DNA from 2 places in the Flavobacterium movens genome. Region 2 is predicted to be linked to the other one. Evidence: riboswitches for the same ligand, from Rfam matches in the RefSeq annotation. Region 2 holds a riboswitch; the other holds the start of a gene.
The links. Region 2 has a riboswitch for S-adenosylmethionine ahead of AAYQ05_RS15705 (homocysteine S-methyltransferase family protein). Riboswitches for the same ligand answer to the same signal wherever they lie in the genome.
Positions count from the first base shown of each region.

Region 1 (7,567 bases), on a different contig from region 2:
GATAAACAGACATATGCTCCTAATGATAGGGCGAGGAGAAGAAATTATAGGCATGCGTCTGATAGATGTATTGCCAGAACTAGAAGGGCAATATGTGTGGGAACAAGTTCTAAAGGTTTATAACGAAGGAATTCCGTTTGATCAAAGCGAAGTTCTAGTGCCTCATAATCGGACAGGAGAATTGAAGAACTACTATTATAATCTGGCTTATCGACCTCTAATAGAAGAAGGAGAGATAACTGGTATGATACAAGTAGCAGTAGAAGTTACTGAGCAAGTGGTGGCACGCCAGAAAATGGAAGAAAGTGAAAACCGTTTTAGAGCCTTAATCAACGCTTCATCTGATCTGGTTTATCGCATGGATGCCGATTGGATGATCATGCATAATCTAGAGGGCGACGGAGAGTTGTCTAGTTCAGGAAAAAAAGGCATCAATTGGCTCGATAAATTTATTCACCCGAGTGATTTGGAGCGTGCTGTGCATCTTATTTCCAAATCGATAGTGGAGAAAAGTATTTTCGAAATGGAACACAGAATTATAAATGAAGATGATACTGTGAAATGGGTGTTTTCTAGAGTGGTTCCGATATTAAACGATAAAGAAAAAATTGTAGAATGGTTTGGTGCTTCAAGCGATATTACTTCGCAGAAAGAACTTCAAAATGTAATTGCAGAAAGCGAAGAAAAATTTAGGCAGCTTGCAGATCTTGTGCCACAAATTATCTGGACATCTAATCCAGAAGGATTTATAGATTATTATAACAGCCGCTGGTACGAATATACTGGTTTCAATGAACATGAATTTGGAGATTCAAGTTGGATGCCCGTACTTCACCCAGACGATGTTTCTTTAGTCTCAAAAACTTGGTATCAAAGTGTTCATGCAGGAACTTCGTATCAGATTGAGTTTCGTTTAAAAAATGCCAATACGGGAGAATACCGTTGGTTTTTGAGTAAAGCGCTTCCAATAAGAGATAAAGAAGGCGTAATTACCAATTGGTTTGGTACTTGCACTGATATTCATGAGCAAAAATCGATTACCGAAAAATTGGAGATTTTGGTGGCAGAGCGTACCAAAGAATTACAGCGTTCCAACGACGATTTACAGCAGTTTGCCCATGTTGCATCTCACGATTTAAAAGAGCCCGTTAGAAAAATCAAAACATTTTTAAGCCGTCTCGAAGATCATCTTAGCGAACAGTTAGACGAATCATCTTCAAAATATATTGAACGAATTCATGTTGCGGCAGACCGTATGTTTACTATGATTGACGGTGTGTTGGCCTATTCTAAAATCAATGCCGATTTGCAAAAAGCAACGGTTGTCGATTTAAATGAAGTGATTAAAAATATAGAAAGCGACCTTGAAATCGCGCTTCAAAAAACAGGAGGTAAAATTTACTATGAAGAGCTCCCTCTGGTTGAAGGAGCTTCTGTATTGCTTTATCAATTGTTTTATAACCTGATTAACAATTCTATTAAATTTGCTAGAGAAGAAGTGTCGCCCCAAATCACAATTAAAGCAAATGAACAAATTGAAGACGGAAGAAGAGTGGCGGTAATTACGGTAGAAGATAACGGAATTGGCTTTGAAGACAATCAAACTGGACGTATTTTTGAAACTTTTACCCGCTTAAATTCCAAAGATCGTTACGAAGGAACGGGCTTAGGTTTGTCTCTCTGTAAAAAAATTGCCGAACGGCATGGAGGAAGTATTAGCGCAACAGGAATTGCTGATAAAGGAGCAGTTTTTAGCATAACACTGCCATTTGAACAAAAAGAAAAAGATATTTAATTAAAACTATGGGGAAAAAGATAATTTTATTGGCAGATGATGATCAGGATGATGCAGAAATGTTTTGTGAAGCGCTGGCAGATATAGATAAAAGTATTATTTGTCATTGTGCCGAAAATGGAAGCGAAGCGTTAAAATTACTCGAAAAACAAGAAGAAATTCCAGGGATTGTCTTTCTGGATTTGAATATGCCTATAATGAACGGGTGGGAATGTTTGAAAAGGCTGAAATTGAATGAGAATTATAAAGGAATTCCAGTCGTTATGATTTCTACTTCTTCACATAAAAACGATTTAGAAGCGGCAGCAAATCTTGGTGCTGTATGCTATTTTGTGAAACCAACTGATTTTAAGGATCTAAAAAAGGTTCTTGGATCGATTACTTCAAACCTTGATAAGGGATTAAAAAAATCACTTTTCGATCTAGAAAAAAATAAATTTCTGCATGTGTTTACTGCTGAATAAGTAAAATACTTTGCTTTTCCATGCAAAAAAAGTATGAATTTCTTTTATAAAAAGGAGTTTGTAAATAGAAATAAATTTATTTTAATCTATTGATTTTTATAACGTTGTGTTTTTTTTGAATACTTCTTTTTTCAATAAAAAATAAAAAACACAAATTAAACTTGACTAATTCGGTAGAATTAATATATATTTGTATCAGAAAAATTAAAAAATGATACTTATCCAGAAAGACTGAGGGAATAGGCCCATTGACGTCTTAGCAACCTGTTGCCGAACAAGGTGCTAAATCCTTCCGCTTTATGCGGGCAGATAAGAAAAGATTTCATCCGTAAATCTGTTTAAGTTCATCAACGTTAAATCTTTATTTTTTTAAATGAAAGCAGAAACAATTTTGTACGCAGGTTATGAGCTTTTGAATTCCATTTTCGAAGAAAACAGCTTTGCCTTTTTCTAGCGGAAAAAGACTAGTTCTACCAGACTCTATTCTTTAAATAATTAAAAATCTGCTAATGTCTTTTGGCATTGGCCTGAAATTCTTTTGTCTAATCTTAAAAACTAAAAATAAAATGAAAAAAATACTATTAGGCTTTGCTTTGTTTCTTGGAGCCGTTCAAACTCAGGCGCAGGAAAGTAATTTACAATTAAAAGGAACTGTTGTCGATACAGTGGCACAATATGTTTACTTGCAGAAGTTTCACAATAAAATGTTTACCACGATAGATTCGGCAAAGGTAAAAGACGGAAATTTTAGTTTTAAAACAAAAGTAAAAACACCAGATTTATACGGGTTAAGCGTCAATACAGAAAGCTCGCCTTTATATATTTTTCTAGAAAAAGATCCAATTTCGGTAAAACTGAGTCCAAAGAAATATTATACTGCCTCTGTGGTCGAAGGTTCGGTTTCTCAAGATTTATTCGAAAGCTATAAAAAGAGCAAAGATGTAGAAATCAGCAAATTCATAACAGAAAATCCAAAATCTATTGTTTCGGCTTATGTATTATATAGAAATTGGTCTTACAGATTAACGCCAGAACAGATTACACAAAATATTGCTTTGCTGGATAAAAGTCTTCAGAATACCACTTACGTGAAAGAATTAAAAGAATTGGCTATTGTTTTAGACGGATTAGCAGTAGGCAAAAAAGCCCCTGATTTTACAGCCAATGATCCTGAAGGAAAACCAGTTCGACTTTATGACAATTTAAAAGGAGGTTATACTCTAGTAGATTTTTGGGCTTCATGGTGCGGTCCATGCCGAAGAGAAAACCCAAATATTGTAGCGGCATACAAAGAATTTCATGATAAAGGATTCAACATCGTAGGGATTTCTCTAGATAAAAAGAAAGAAAACTGGATTAAGGGAATTAAGGATGATAATTTAACCTGGACACATGTTTCTGACTTGCTTTTCTGGAACAGTGCCTTTGCCAAATTATATGGAGTTAGAGCTATTCCGGGGAATTATTTAGTAGATTCTAAAGGAATAATCGTTGCCAAAAACTTGCACGGAGAAGAATTGCAAGCTACACTAAAAACGCTTTTAGGGCAGGCAAATTAATTTATTTAAACACATAGAAACATAGTTTTTCTTTATCTAGAGAGGCGTTTCACTTGTTATAACAAACATAGCTATGTGTGAAAATCTAGATTTTTTCAAATATCTATTGTTTAGAATATAATCTATGTTTCTATGTGTTTAAAAAGATTCAATCAATAATAGATTTAGTTAATTAAAATGATATAGGATATGAATGCTATTGAGCCAACAACAAAACCAACAGAACCTGAGTGTTACTTCTCTAAGTTTAGAGAAAATACAGTAGGAATTGATCATACTTTCGAATCGGTTTACGGAGAACAAAATTTAGTTTATGCAGACTGGGTTGCCAGCGGAAGATTATACACTCCGATCGAAGATATAATGCTCAATAAAATTGGTCCAATGATTGCCAATACGCATTCACTTTCAAGTCAGACAGGAAAAACCTCTACTTATGCCTATCAGCATGCTAGAGATATTATTAAGAAATCAGTCAATGCAAATGAATCTGATGTTTTAGTAACTACAGGAAGTGGTATGACGGCAGCTTTATCGAAACTGCAGCGTATTATGGCGCTTCGAACAAAAGCTGAAGAAGACAGACCTGTGGTTTTTATCACTCACATGGAGCATCATTCCAATCAGGTTTCGTGGTATGAAACCAATGCCGAAGTTGTGATTTTGCCACCTGATGAGAATAATTTAGTCGACCCAAAAGTGCTTTCGTCAGCAATTAAAAAATATGCAGATAGAAGTTTGAAAATTGGTTCATTTACAGCTTGTTCGAATGTTACCGGAATTATTACGCCTTATCACGAATTAGCCAAAATCATGCACCAAAATGACGGACTTTGCTTTGTAGATTTTGCAGCTTCGGCGCCGTATGTCAAAATCGATATGCATCCAAATGATCCAGATGAACAATTGGATGCAATTTTCTTTTCGCCACATAAATTTTTAGGCGGACCCGGAACCTGTGGTATTTTGGTTTTTAATGAAAAATTATACCAATCTGATTTTCCAGATAATCCAGGCGGAGGAAATGTAAAATGGACCAATCCGTTAGGGAAATATTGTTACAGTGATGTGATAGAAGTGAGGGAAGATGGTGGAACTCCCGGATTTCTTCAAGTCATTAGAACGGCGTTGGCTTTAGAATTAAAAGAGCAAATGGGTGTGGAGAAAATCAGAGAACGAGAAAAAGAACTGCTTGATCTTTGTTTTTCAAGACTTCAAAAAGTACAAGGATTATCTATTTTGGGAGATTTAACCACAGAGCGAATTGGCTGTGTTTCATTTGTGATTGAAGATATCCATTACAATTTAATCGTTAGACTTTTAAATGACCGTTTCGGAATTCAGGTACGTGGAGGCTGGTCGTGTGCAAGTACTTATGCGCATTATTTGTTTAATATCAACGAAAAGAAATCGGCAAAAATTACAAATGAATTATTACAGCGAAATCAGACCAATAAACCAGGTTGGGTTCGTTTATCACTGCATCCAATTACAACCAATGAAGAGCTTTTTTATATCTGCGATGCGATTGAAAAAGTAGCCGTAAATTATAAAAAATGGAAAAAAGATTATAAATATAATCCGGTTTCAAATGAATTTGAGAATCCGGAAATTAAAGATACCATCGCAAGAGAAGTAAATGAATGGTTTAAGTTAGTTTAAGTATAGTTAGTTAAGTATTAAACCCGACAGGTTTTATCTCCAAGTTTCTGGACTGTCGGGTTTTTAAAACTATTTTAATTCTTCATTTTATAAATTTCAGAACCGGCAAGCAGAAAACATCCTAAACCATAATCTTCAAAATCGGGTATTTTATCGTAAGAAAGCGGTTGTCCGTCTTTAGGTTCTTTTCCTGTTGACTGCAGATAACCTAAAAAGCCATTTTCGTGAAGACTTTCTGTTGTTATCGCCTTCCAAGCTTTTTCAATTACAGGTAAATACGTTTCTTTTTTTAGAATTCCGTTATTTACGCCATATGCCATTCCATATACAAATAGTGCAGTTCCAGAAGTTTCTTTTCCTCCAAAATTGGTCGGATCATGAAGACTGACATTCCAAAAACCATCAGCTCTCTGAATCGGCACCAGCGCTGTCGCCATTGCTTTTAAATCTTTTACATATTGTTCTCTGTGAGGCGCATTTTCTGGAATTATAGTCAGTACTTTTGCTAAAGCGGCAATTACCCAACCATTTCCGCGACTCCAATAACAATTTTTACCATTCGGTTCTTTATACGGAGGATCAAAATCGGCATCACGCCACCATAAACCTTCTTTCGCGTTGTAAAGTCCATTGTCTCCGTGTTTATTTCTTGAATACATATACATATCATACATTTTCTCAAAATAGCGATTATCTTTTTCTAAAACACCCAATTTCGCAAAAACCGGCATTCCCATTTGTATAGCATCGATCCACGACCAATCATTGATTTGAGGGGTGTTGAGCAGCATATTGATATTTATTTTTGTATTTTTCAGTTTTTTCGATTCAGGCTCCAAATTATACAAATCAATATATGTTTGCGCGGCGCAGTAATTGTCGGCATTTCGAGTTGTGTTGCCACTGTTGAATCCCCAATTGTGAAATTCAGCCCAAGCGTAAGCATAATCATAATACGTATCTTTTGGAAAAATCTCATGAAGCGCCATTAAACCTTCATAATAAACAGCGCGAGTCCAGATATTGCTTGATCTTTCCTTATTGGTTATAATCGTTTTTCCAGTGTCTGGCCATTTCTGCATAAAATAATCATTGGCAAGAATCATCTGCTTTAGAATTTGCTTCTTATCCGTTAAATCTTGTGCGGGCAGACTTTTTATAGAAAAAATAGAAAGTGCGGAGAGTAATAGTAATTTCTTCATTTTTTATTTTTGGCTGTTAGTTTTGTTCTTTCAGAGGAGTTAGCGTTACAGGGCCTAAAAGTCCTGATAGCATCGGATTCCATTTTGTGGCATCAAATTTTTTATAATCTTTATCCACCATATTTATTTCGTAGAAAATTTTCCATTCCTTACCTTTCAGCTCCATATCTCTAATTCTGTTGGCAGGAAGATTGGTCACTTGAATTTTCAAGGTGTTCTTTCCTGATTTTAGATTTTTAATCTGCAGTTTATATGGAATTGACCAAAGTGTGCCGACAAATTCATCGTTGATCCAAATTTTTGCGCTTTCGCGAACGTCCCCCAGATTTAAACTCCAGTTTTGTACTGAAGGGTTGGGATTTTCAAACTGAAGCGTATAAGTTGCAGAGCCAGAAAAAGCTTCAGCATCTGGATTTAATTTTGTCCACGATTCTAAATTAGAAACAACAGTACTTTGAGGTAATTTTGGTCCGCCTTTATCAAAAGTAATTTTCCAATCTCCTTGCAATGGAAATGTTTTAGAATCAGATTCATAGTAAGGCCATTTTTTTTGAGATGCGATTTTTTCTGTCTTTAAAAAGAAAGATTGGCCAGGCTCAATTTTTAGTTTTACAAATGTGTTGTGGTCTTTTTTATGGACAATGGCATTTCCGTATTCCTTAGTTAACGGATCTAAAATAAGGACTTCCTTATCTGCAATCTCAATCGGAATAAAATCATCTATTGTTTCTTTGGTGTGATTGACGATATAATATATTTTTTCTCCGTCAATATCTCTTCTAATGAATTTTAATCCTGTATTTACAAGACTTTCGGGTTTAATATTTTTGTTTTCTAAAGCTTTGAAAATGTCTTCAGACGAAACTAGAGATTGATTGTCTAATA
Region 1 is NZ_JBCPXY010000002.1:356,293-363,859, forward strand. Features, by position in the region: gene AAYQ05_RS04960 (PAS domain-containing sensor histidine kinase) at 1-1,795, shown strand, start outside; gene AAYQ05_RS04965 (response regulator) at 1,804-2,259, shown strand; SAM riboswitch class I at 2,475-2,575, shown strand; gene AAYQ05_RS04970 (redoxin domain-containing protein) at 2,826-3,818, shown strand; gene AAYQ05_RS04975 (aminotransferase class V-fold PLP-dependent enzyme) at 4,008-5,480, shown strand; gene AAYQ05_RS04980 (glycoside hydrolase family 88/105 protein) at 5,555-6,682, opposite strand; gene AAYQ05_RS04985 (glycosyl hydrolase) at 6,699-7,567, opposite strand, start outside.
Region 1: another riboswitch for S-adenosylmethionine. It lies ahead of AAYQ05_RS04970 (redoxin domain-containing protein); the one in region 2 lies ahead of AAYQ05_RS15705 (homocysteine S-methyltransferase family protein).

Region 2 (7,567 bases):
TGGGAATGCACAAATTGGCTCAAATTATTGATTTGTTTCAAAAAGAAGATAAAGGAAATTTACCTGTTGCGATCATTCAAAACGGAACAACAGCAGAAGAGAAAGTAGGAGTTGGAACGGTAGATTCGATTTTAGAAGTTGTAAAACAAAAAGAATTAGGTTCGCCAGCTATTATTGTTCTTGGAGAAGTTGTGAGAGAAAGCAATAAACTAAAAGGATTTTACGAAGAATTTCTATCAAAAGAAGAAATTAGGTAGAATTATGTTCCGTTAGGAACATCTGATCGGTAGAAAAAAAAATGTTTCCAAGTTAATATTAATGTTCCGTTAGGAACATCTCATTGGTTATTCTAATTTTGATTAGATGAAAAAAGATTAAAATGGAACAAAACGAATTATATCCAATATTTCTAAAACTTCACAATTTAAATGTCTTGATTGTAGGTGGAGGAAATGTAGGTCTAGAAAAGCTTTCCTTCTTGCTAAAGTCAAGTCCGAATGCTAATGTTGAGGTAGTTGCACCTGATTTTCATTTAGAAATTAAGGTTTTAGCAGAAAAACATCCTTCAATTAAATTGACGGAAAAAAAGTTTAAAAAGAAAATGCTTAAAAAGCGTCATATGGTAATTGCCTGTACAGACGATTTGAAAGTAAATAAAAAGGTTTACGATTTAGCAAGAAAACGCTATTTGATTTGCAATATAGCTGATACACCAGATTTATGTGATTATTATCTTGGCGGAATTGTAACAAAAGGAAATGTAAAAATTGCCATTTCAACAAACGGAAAATCACCAACAACAGCCAAAAGGCTTCGAGAGTTTTTTGAAGAAGTAATTCCAGAAGATATTAACCAAATGGTTGAAAATCTGAATGAATATCGAAAAACCTTAAAAGGCAATTTTGAAGAAAAGGTAAAAAGAATGAATGAGATTACCTCTTCATTAAAAAATAAAGAGTAAAAAAGTTTCGGAAAGAAATTAATGATAAAAATCATTGAAAGTACAAGGATTTATTCGTTTCTTTGCGTTATTAAGAATGATTATAAACAACAACATAATGATTAAAACAGATATACTTATAATTGGAGCAGGCCCAACAGGTTTATTTGCCGTATTTGAGGCAGGATTGTTAAAATTAAAATGCCACATTTTAGATGCTCTTCCACAACCGGGAGGACAACTATCAGAGTTATATCCAAAAAAGCCAATTTATGATATTCCTGGATTTCCAGAAGTATTGGCAGGAGATTTAGTTGACGGATTAATGGAGCAAATCAAACAATTTGAACCAGGTTTTACTTTAGGAGAACGTGCTGAAACAGTTGAAAAACAAGAAGACGGAACTTTCATTGTAACATCAAACAAAGGAACTAAATTCCACGCGCCAGTTATTGCAATTGCTGGAGGTTTAGGAAGTTTTGAGCCTCGTAAACCACTTATCGAAGATATCGAGTTTTATGAAGATAAAGGAGTGAAATACTTCATCAAAAATCCTGAGAAATTCAGAGATAAAAGAGTTGTTATTGCAGGAGGAGGAGATTCAGCTTTGGACTGGAGCATCTTCTTAGCAAATGTAGCTTCAGAAGTAACTTTAATTCACAGAAGAAACGAATTCAGAGGAGCTTTAGATTCAGTAGAAAAAGTACAGGAATTAAAATCAGCTGGAAAAATTAAATTAATTACTCCAGCAGAAGTTATCGGAATCAATGGTGCTGAGCATGTTGAGTCATTAGACATCGAAGAAAATGGAGCGCACCGTAAAATCGACTGCGATTATTTCATTCCGCTTTTCGGATTAACACCAAAATTAGGTCCAATTGGAGACTGGGGATTAGAAATAGAGAAAAATGCTATTAAAGTAAATAATGCATTAGATTACCAAACTAACATTCCTGGAATCTTCGCAATTGGAGACGTAAATACATACCCAGGAAAATTAAAGTTGATTCTTTGTGGTTTCCACGAAGCAACTTTAATGTGCCAAGCTGCTTATTCAATCATCAACCCAGGTAAAAAATATGTATTGAAATATACAACGGTTTCAGGTGTAGATGGTTTCGACGGAACTCGTAAAGAAGCGCCAAAAGCAGTTGTGAAGGCGATTGTTTAATCTGAGGTGCTGAGGTTCTAAGGGACTAAGGCGCTAAGATTTTTAAATATTGTAAAGCCCAAACTTTTTAAAGTTTGGGCTTTTTTAATTACCATGAATAATCCTAGAGGGATGACATATTTATAGAAAAGAAATTATTCGTTTGCAAAAGCTCCAGCGGAGCGAAATATATGTCGCTCCGCTGGAGCTTTTGCGTTGTGTAGATTGTTTTCTATAAATATTATGCTCCTCCGGAGCTAAATCAACCAAAAGATAAAACCTAAGAACCTTAGCGCCTAAGTCCCTCAGAACCTTAGAAAAAAAAACATTTGCAAATCGAAAGCCTATTTCATACCTTTGCACTGTTCTTAAAATTATTGTTCGTTATCACGAAAGGCGGAGGGATAGACCCGATGAAACCTTAGCAACCCTTTATCATAAAGAAGGTGCTAAATTCTACTTTATACGACATTTTCCAGTATTAAAGATAGATAACACAAATACATACTCGTATTTCTCAAAACTTTTCTCGATAACATATAATATTTACTGAAACAGATTCTGTATCAGGAGCGAATCATTGGCGCATTTTTGCAGTCAGTAGTTCCCGCTTTACGTTGCAATCTTTTGATTTTTTAAAGAAAAAATCAAAAGGATTTCCACTTCAATCGGGGCTAATGAGCCAGCAATAGTGCATTTTTGGAATTAATGTGAAAAAAAATATCGAAGGTTAAACCCGACAGGTTTTAAAAACCTGTCGGGTTTAAATCGGAAATACAATTAAATAAAAAAACTTAGCATCTTAGACTCTCAGTATCTCAGAAGCTAAAAAAAGAAGACATGGCAATAACAATTCAAGAAGCAATAAAAAAAAATATCCTAATCCTTGATGGAGCAATGGGAACAATGTTGCAACGCTATAATTTCTCAGAAGAAGATTTCAGAGGAGAGCGTTTCAAAGATTTCCCGCATCCGTTAAAAGGAAACAACGATTTACTATCCCTAACACAACCACAAGCGATTCGCGATGTACACGCCGCATATTATGAAGCAGGTGCTGACATTGTAGAAACCAATACCTTCTCAGGAACGACAATCGGTATGGCCGATTATCACATGGAAGATTTGGTTTACGAGTTAAACTACGAATCGGCAAAAATCGCAAGAGAAGTAGCCGATGAGTTTACCGCTAAAAATCCTGACAAACCACGTTTCGTAGCTGGTTCAATCGGACCAACAAATAGAACGGCAAGTATGTCACCAGATGTAAACGATCCTGGTTACAGAGCCGTAACATTTGACGATTTACGAATTGCATACAAACAACAAGTCGAGGCCTTAATGGATGGTGGTTGTCATTTGCTTTTGGTAGAAACAATCTTCGATACATTAAATGCAAAAGCCGCACTTTTTGCAATCGAAGAGGTAAAAGAAGAACGCAATCTTGATATTCCAATCATGGTTTCAGGAACAATTACAGATGCTTCTGGAAGAACGCTTTCAGGACAAACAGTTGAAGCGTTTTTGATTTCAGTTTCTCATATTCCATTATTAAGCGTAGGATTCAATTGCGCCCTTGGAGCCGATTTGTTGAAACCCTATTTAAAAACATTATCACAGCATACACAATTTAATGTTTCGGCTCATCCAAATGCAGGATTGCCAAACGCTTTCGGACAATACGACGAAACACCAGAAGAAATGCAAGTGCTGATAAAGGAATATTTGGATGATAATTTGATTAATATCATTGGTGGTTGTTGCGGAACAACTCCAGATCATATTCGATTGATTGCTGAGGCTGCGAAGGATTATAAGCCGAGAGTGGCACCGGTTTTTGAATAAATATAATCATTATTAAAAATGGACGGAGAGCATATTGTTTATTCAGAAGATGGGGAAATTTTTAAAGCTTTTCTGAATTCAAATTGGTATGATACGGCGAGTCCATATTTATATTGTGTTTCTGAATTAAAAATTATTAGAAACAAGATTGATAATAACGAAAAATTCAAAATAGAAAGTAATGGTAAAATATATCCTATTACGACAAATTTAGAGTTTAAGACATGGATAGAAAAGGTATTTTATGGAGGATTTGAGAAGCATGTTTTTATTGATTAAAAGTAAATAGTATGCCTACAAGATTTTAAAAACCTTGCAGGAAAGAAATAGAATAAAAAAACTCAGAATCTAAGCATCTTAGAATCTCAGTAACTTTAAAAAGAAATGACAGAAAAAAGAAGAGACCTTGTATTATCAGGATTAGAACCGTTGATTATCACGCCGGAAAGTGTTTTCGTGAATGTTGGTGAGCGTACGAATGTAACAGGTTCAAGAAAATTCTTGAGATTAATCAAGGAAGAGAAATATGACGAGGCGCTTGATATTGCAAGACAGCAGGTAGAAGGTGGAGCACAGATCATCGATATCAATATGGATGAAGGAATGCTTGATGGCGTTACTGCAATGACTAAATTTTTGAATTTAATCGCTGCAGAACCAGATATTTCTAGAGTGCCGATTATGATCGACAGCTCGAAATGGGAAATCATTGAAGCAGGTCTAAAAGTAGTACAAGGAAAAAGCGTTGTAAACTCGATTTCGTTAAAAGAAGGTGAAGAAGCCTTTATTCATCACGCACGATTGATCAAACGTTACGGAGCGGCGGCAATTATCATGGCGTTTGACGAAGTAGGTCAGGCCGATAATTATGATCGTCGAGTTGAAATCTGTCAGCGTTCGTATGATATTTTGGTGAACAAAGTAGGTTTTCCTCCGCAGGATATTATTTTCGATTTGAATATTTTCCCAGTTGCAACGGGAATGGAAGAACATCGCTTAAATGCTTTAGACTTCTTTAGAGGAACAAAATGGGTTCGTGAAAACCTTCCGCACGCGCATATCAGTGGTGGAGTGAGTAACGTTTCGTTCTCTTTTAGAGGAAATGATACGGTTCGTGAAGCGATGCACTCGGTGTTTTTATACCACGCAATCAAAAACGGAATGACGATGGGAATCGTTAATCCTGAAATGTTGACGATTTACGATGATATTCCGAAGGATTTATTAGAATACGTTGAAGACGTAATTTTAGATAGACGCGATGATGCTACAGAACGACTTTTGGATTTTGCTGAAAGTGTAAAAGGCGAAGCAAAAAGCGATGAAAAAGCGGTTCAAGAATGGCGTTTTGGAACCGTTCAGGAACGTATTACGCATTCGTTGGTAAAAGGAATTGATGCTTTTATTGAAGAAGATGTTGAAGAAGCACGTCAGGCAGCAACAAAACCAATTGAAGTTATCGAAATCAATTTGATGACAGGAATGAATGTGGTTGGAGATTTATTCGGAAGCGGAAAAATGTTCTTGCCTCAAGTAGTAAAATCGGCTCGTGTAATGAAAAAAGCCGTAGCTTATTTATTGCCTTTTATCGAAGCCAGCAAACAAGCCGGAGACAAACAAGGAAACGGAAAAATCTTGATGGCAACCGTAAAAGGTGACGTTCACGATATTGGAAAAAACATCGTTTCGGTAGTGTTGGCTTGTAATAATTATGAGATTGTAGATCTTGGCGTTATGGTGCCTCCGGAAAAAATTATTGCAGCTGCAATTGAGCATAATGTTGATATCATTGGATTAAGTGGATTGATCACTCCTTCGCTTGACGAAATGGTGTATTTGGCCAAAGAATTAGACAAACAAGATATTAAAATCCCAATTATGATTGGTGGGGCGACGACTTCTCGCGCGCATACAGCCGTGAAAATTGCACCTCAATACAGAGAAACTGTAATTCACGTTAACGATGCTTCAAGAGCTGTTACCGTTGCAGGAAATCTGTTAGATCATAACCGAAAAATATATGCGGCAGACATTCGTGCAGAATATGATTCTTTTAGAGAAACGTTTTTAAATCGTTCGAGAGACAAGAATTTCTTAACGATTGAAGATGCTCGCAAAAATAAATTACCATTGGATTGGTCGGAATACACGCCAACTAAACCAAAAGTAATTGGCGCACAAACCATTGAAATAGAATTGGATGTTTTGGTTCCGTATATCGACTGGACGCCATTTTTCCAGACTTGGGAATTGTACGGAAAATATCCAGCGATTTTAACAGATGAGGTTGTGGGCGAACAAGCAACATCTGTTTTTAATGATGCTCAGGCGATGTTGAAAGTAATTTTGGAAGAGAAAAAACTAAAAGCAAAAGGTATTTACGGAATTTTTCCTGCGAATCAGGTTAATGACGATGATATTGAATTGCGTGATGAAAACGGAAAAGTTTTGGAGAAATTCTTAACGCTTCGTCAGCAGTCACAAAAAACAAAGGGTGCTCCAAACATCGCTTTAGCCGATTTTATTCTGCCAAAAGAAAGCGGTATCGATGATTATATTGGAGCTTTCTGCGTAACAACCGGTTTTGGTGTTGATGAATGGGCAGCGGAATACGAAAAGAATTTAGACGATTATAATTCGATTATGGTGAAAGCGCTTGCCGATCGTTTTGCTGAGGCTTTCGCCGAATATCTTCACGAGAGAGTGCGTAAAGATTTCTGGGGTTATGATAGCGAAGAATCTTTAACCAACGAAGAATTGATTAAAGAAAATTATAAAGGAATTCGCCCGGCTCCGGGTTATCCAGCTTGCCCAGATCACTTGGAAAAACCAACGATTTGGAAGCTTTTAGATGTTGAAAAACAAATTGGAGTAAAGCTGACAGAAAGTATGGCAATGTGGCCGGCGTCATCGGTTTCAGGATATTATTTCGGAAACCCAAAAAGCCGTTATTTCGGACTAGGAAAAATAAAAGAAGATCAGGTCACAGATTATGCCAAACGCCGAAATGTACCGCTTGATTACGCAATGAAATGGTTAAACCCTAATATAGCAGACTAGAATAGTTGATAGTTGATGGTTTTTGGTTGATAGATTTGAATGCAAAATGCCAACAACTATCAACCATCAACAAACAACTAATAAAAAATGGAATACAGTAAACTGGATGTGTGGCTGGAGGCTCGGAAGTTGGTGAATTTATTGTATGATTTTTCCAAATTGTTTCCAAAAGAAGAGTTATTTGGATTGACGAATCAAATGCGAAGAGCATCAATTTCAATACCTTCAAATATTGCTGAGGGTTGTGGAAGACAGACATCAAAAGAAACAATACATTTTCTTCATATTTCGAGAGGATCGCTTTATGAATTGGAAACTCAATTTTATTTAGCTTTTGATCAAAAATATATAGAAGAAAATAATTTTAATATCGCACTTGGACAGATTGAAACCTGCAAGAAGTTATTAAACGGATTTATTAATTATTATAAAAAAATAATGTAGTTGAAGTTATGATTGTAAAGTTCCACAAGAACCATCAACCAACAACCAACAACAATCAACCAAAAATAAATGAAAGTAACAGAACATATAGAAAACGCCAAAGGAAAAACATTATTCTCATTTGAAAT
Region 2 is NZ_JBCPXY010000008.1:177,645-185,211, reverse strand. Features, by position in the region: gene cobA (uroporphyrinogen-III C-methyltransferase) at 1-257, shown strand, start outside; gene AAYQ05_RS15715 (precorrin-2 dehydrogenase/sirohydrochlorin ferrochelatase family protein) at 380-961, shown strand; gene AAYQ05_RS15710 (NAD(P)/FAD-dependent oxidoreductase) at 1,059-2,111, shown strand; SAM riboswitch class I at 2,472-2,588, shown strand; gene AAYQ05_RS15705 (homocysteine S-methyltransferase family protein) at 2,931-3,935, shown strand; gene AAYQ05_RS15700 (hypothetical protein) at 3,954-4,214, shown strand; gene metH (methionine synthase) at 4,320-6,995, shown strand; gene AAYQ05_RS15690 (four helix bundle protein) at 7,083-7,439, shown strand; gene metF (methylenetetrahydrofolate reductase [NAD(P)H]) at 7,509-7,567, shown strand, end outside.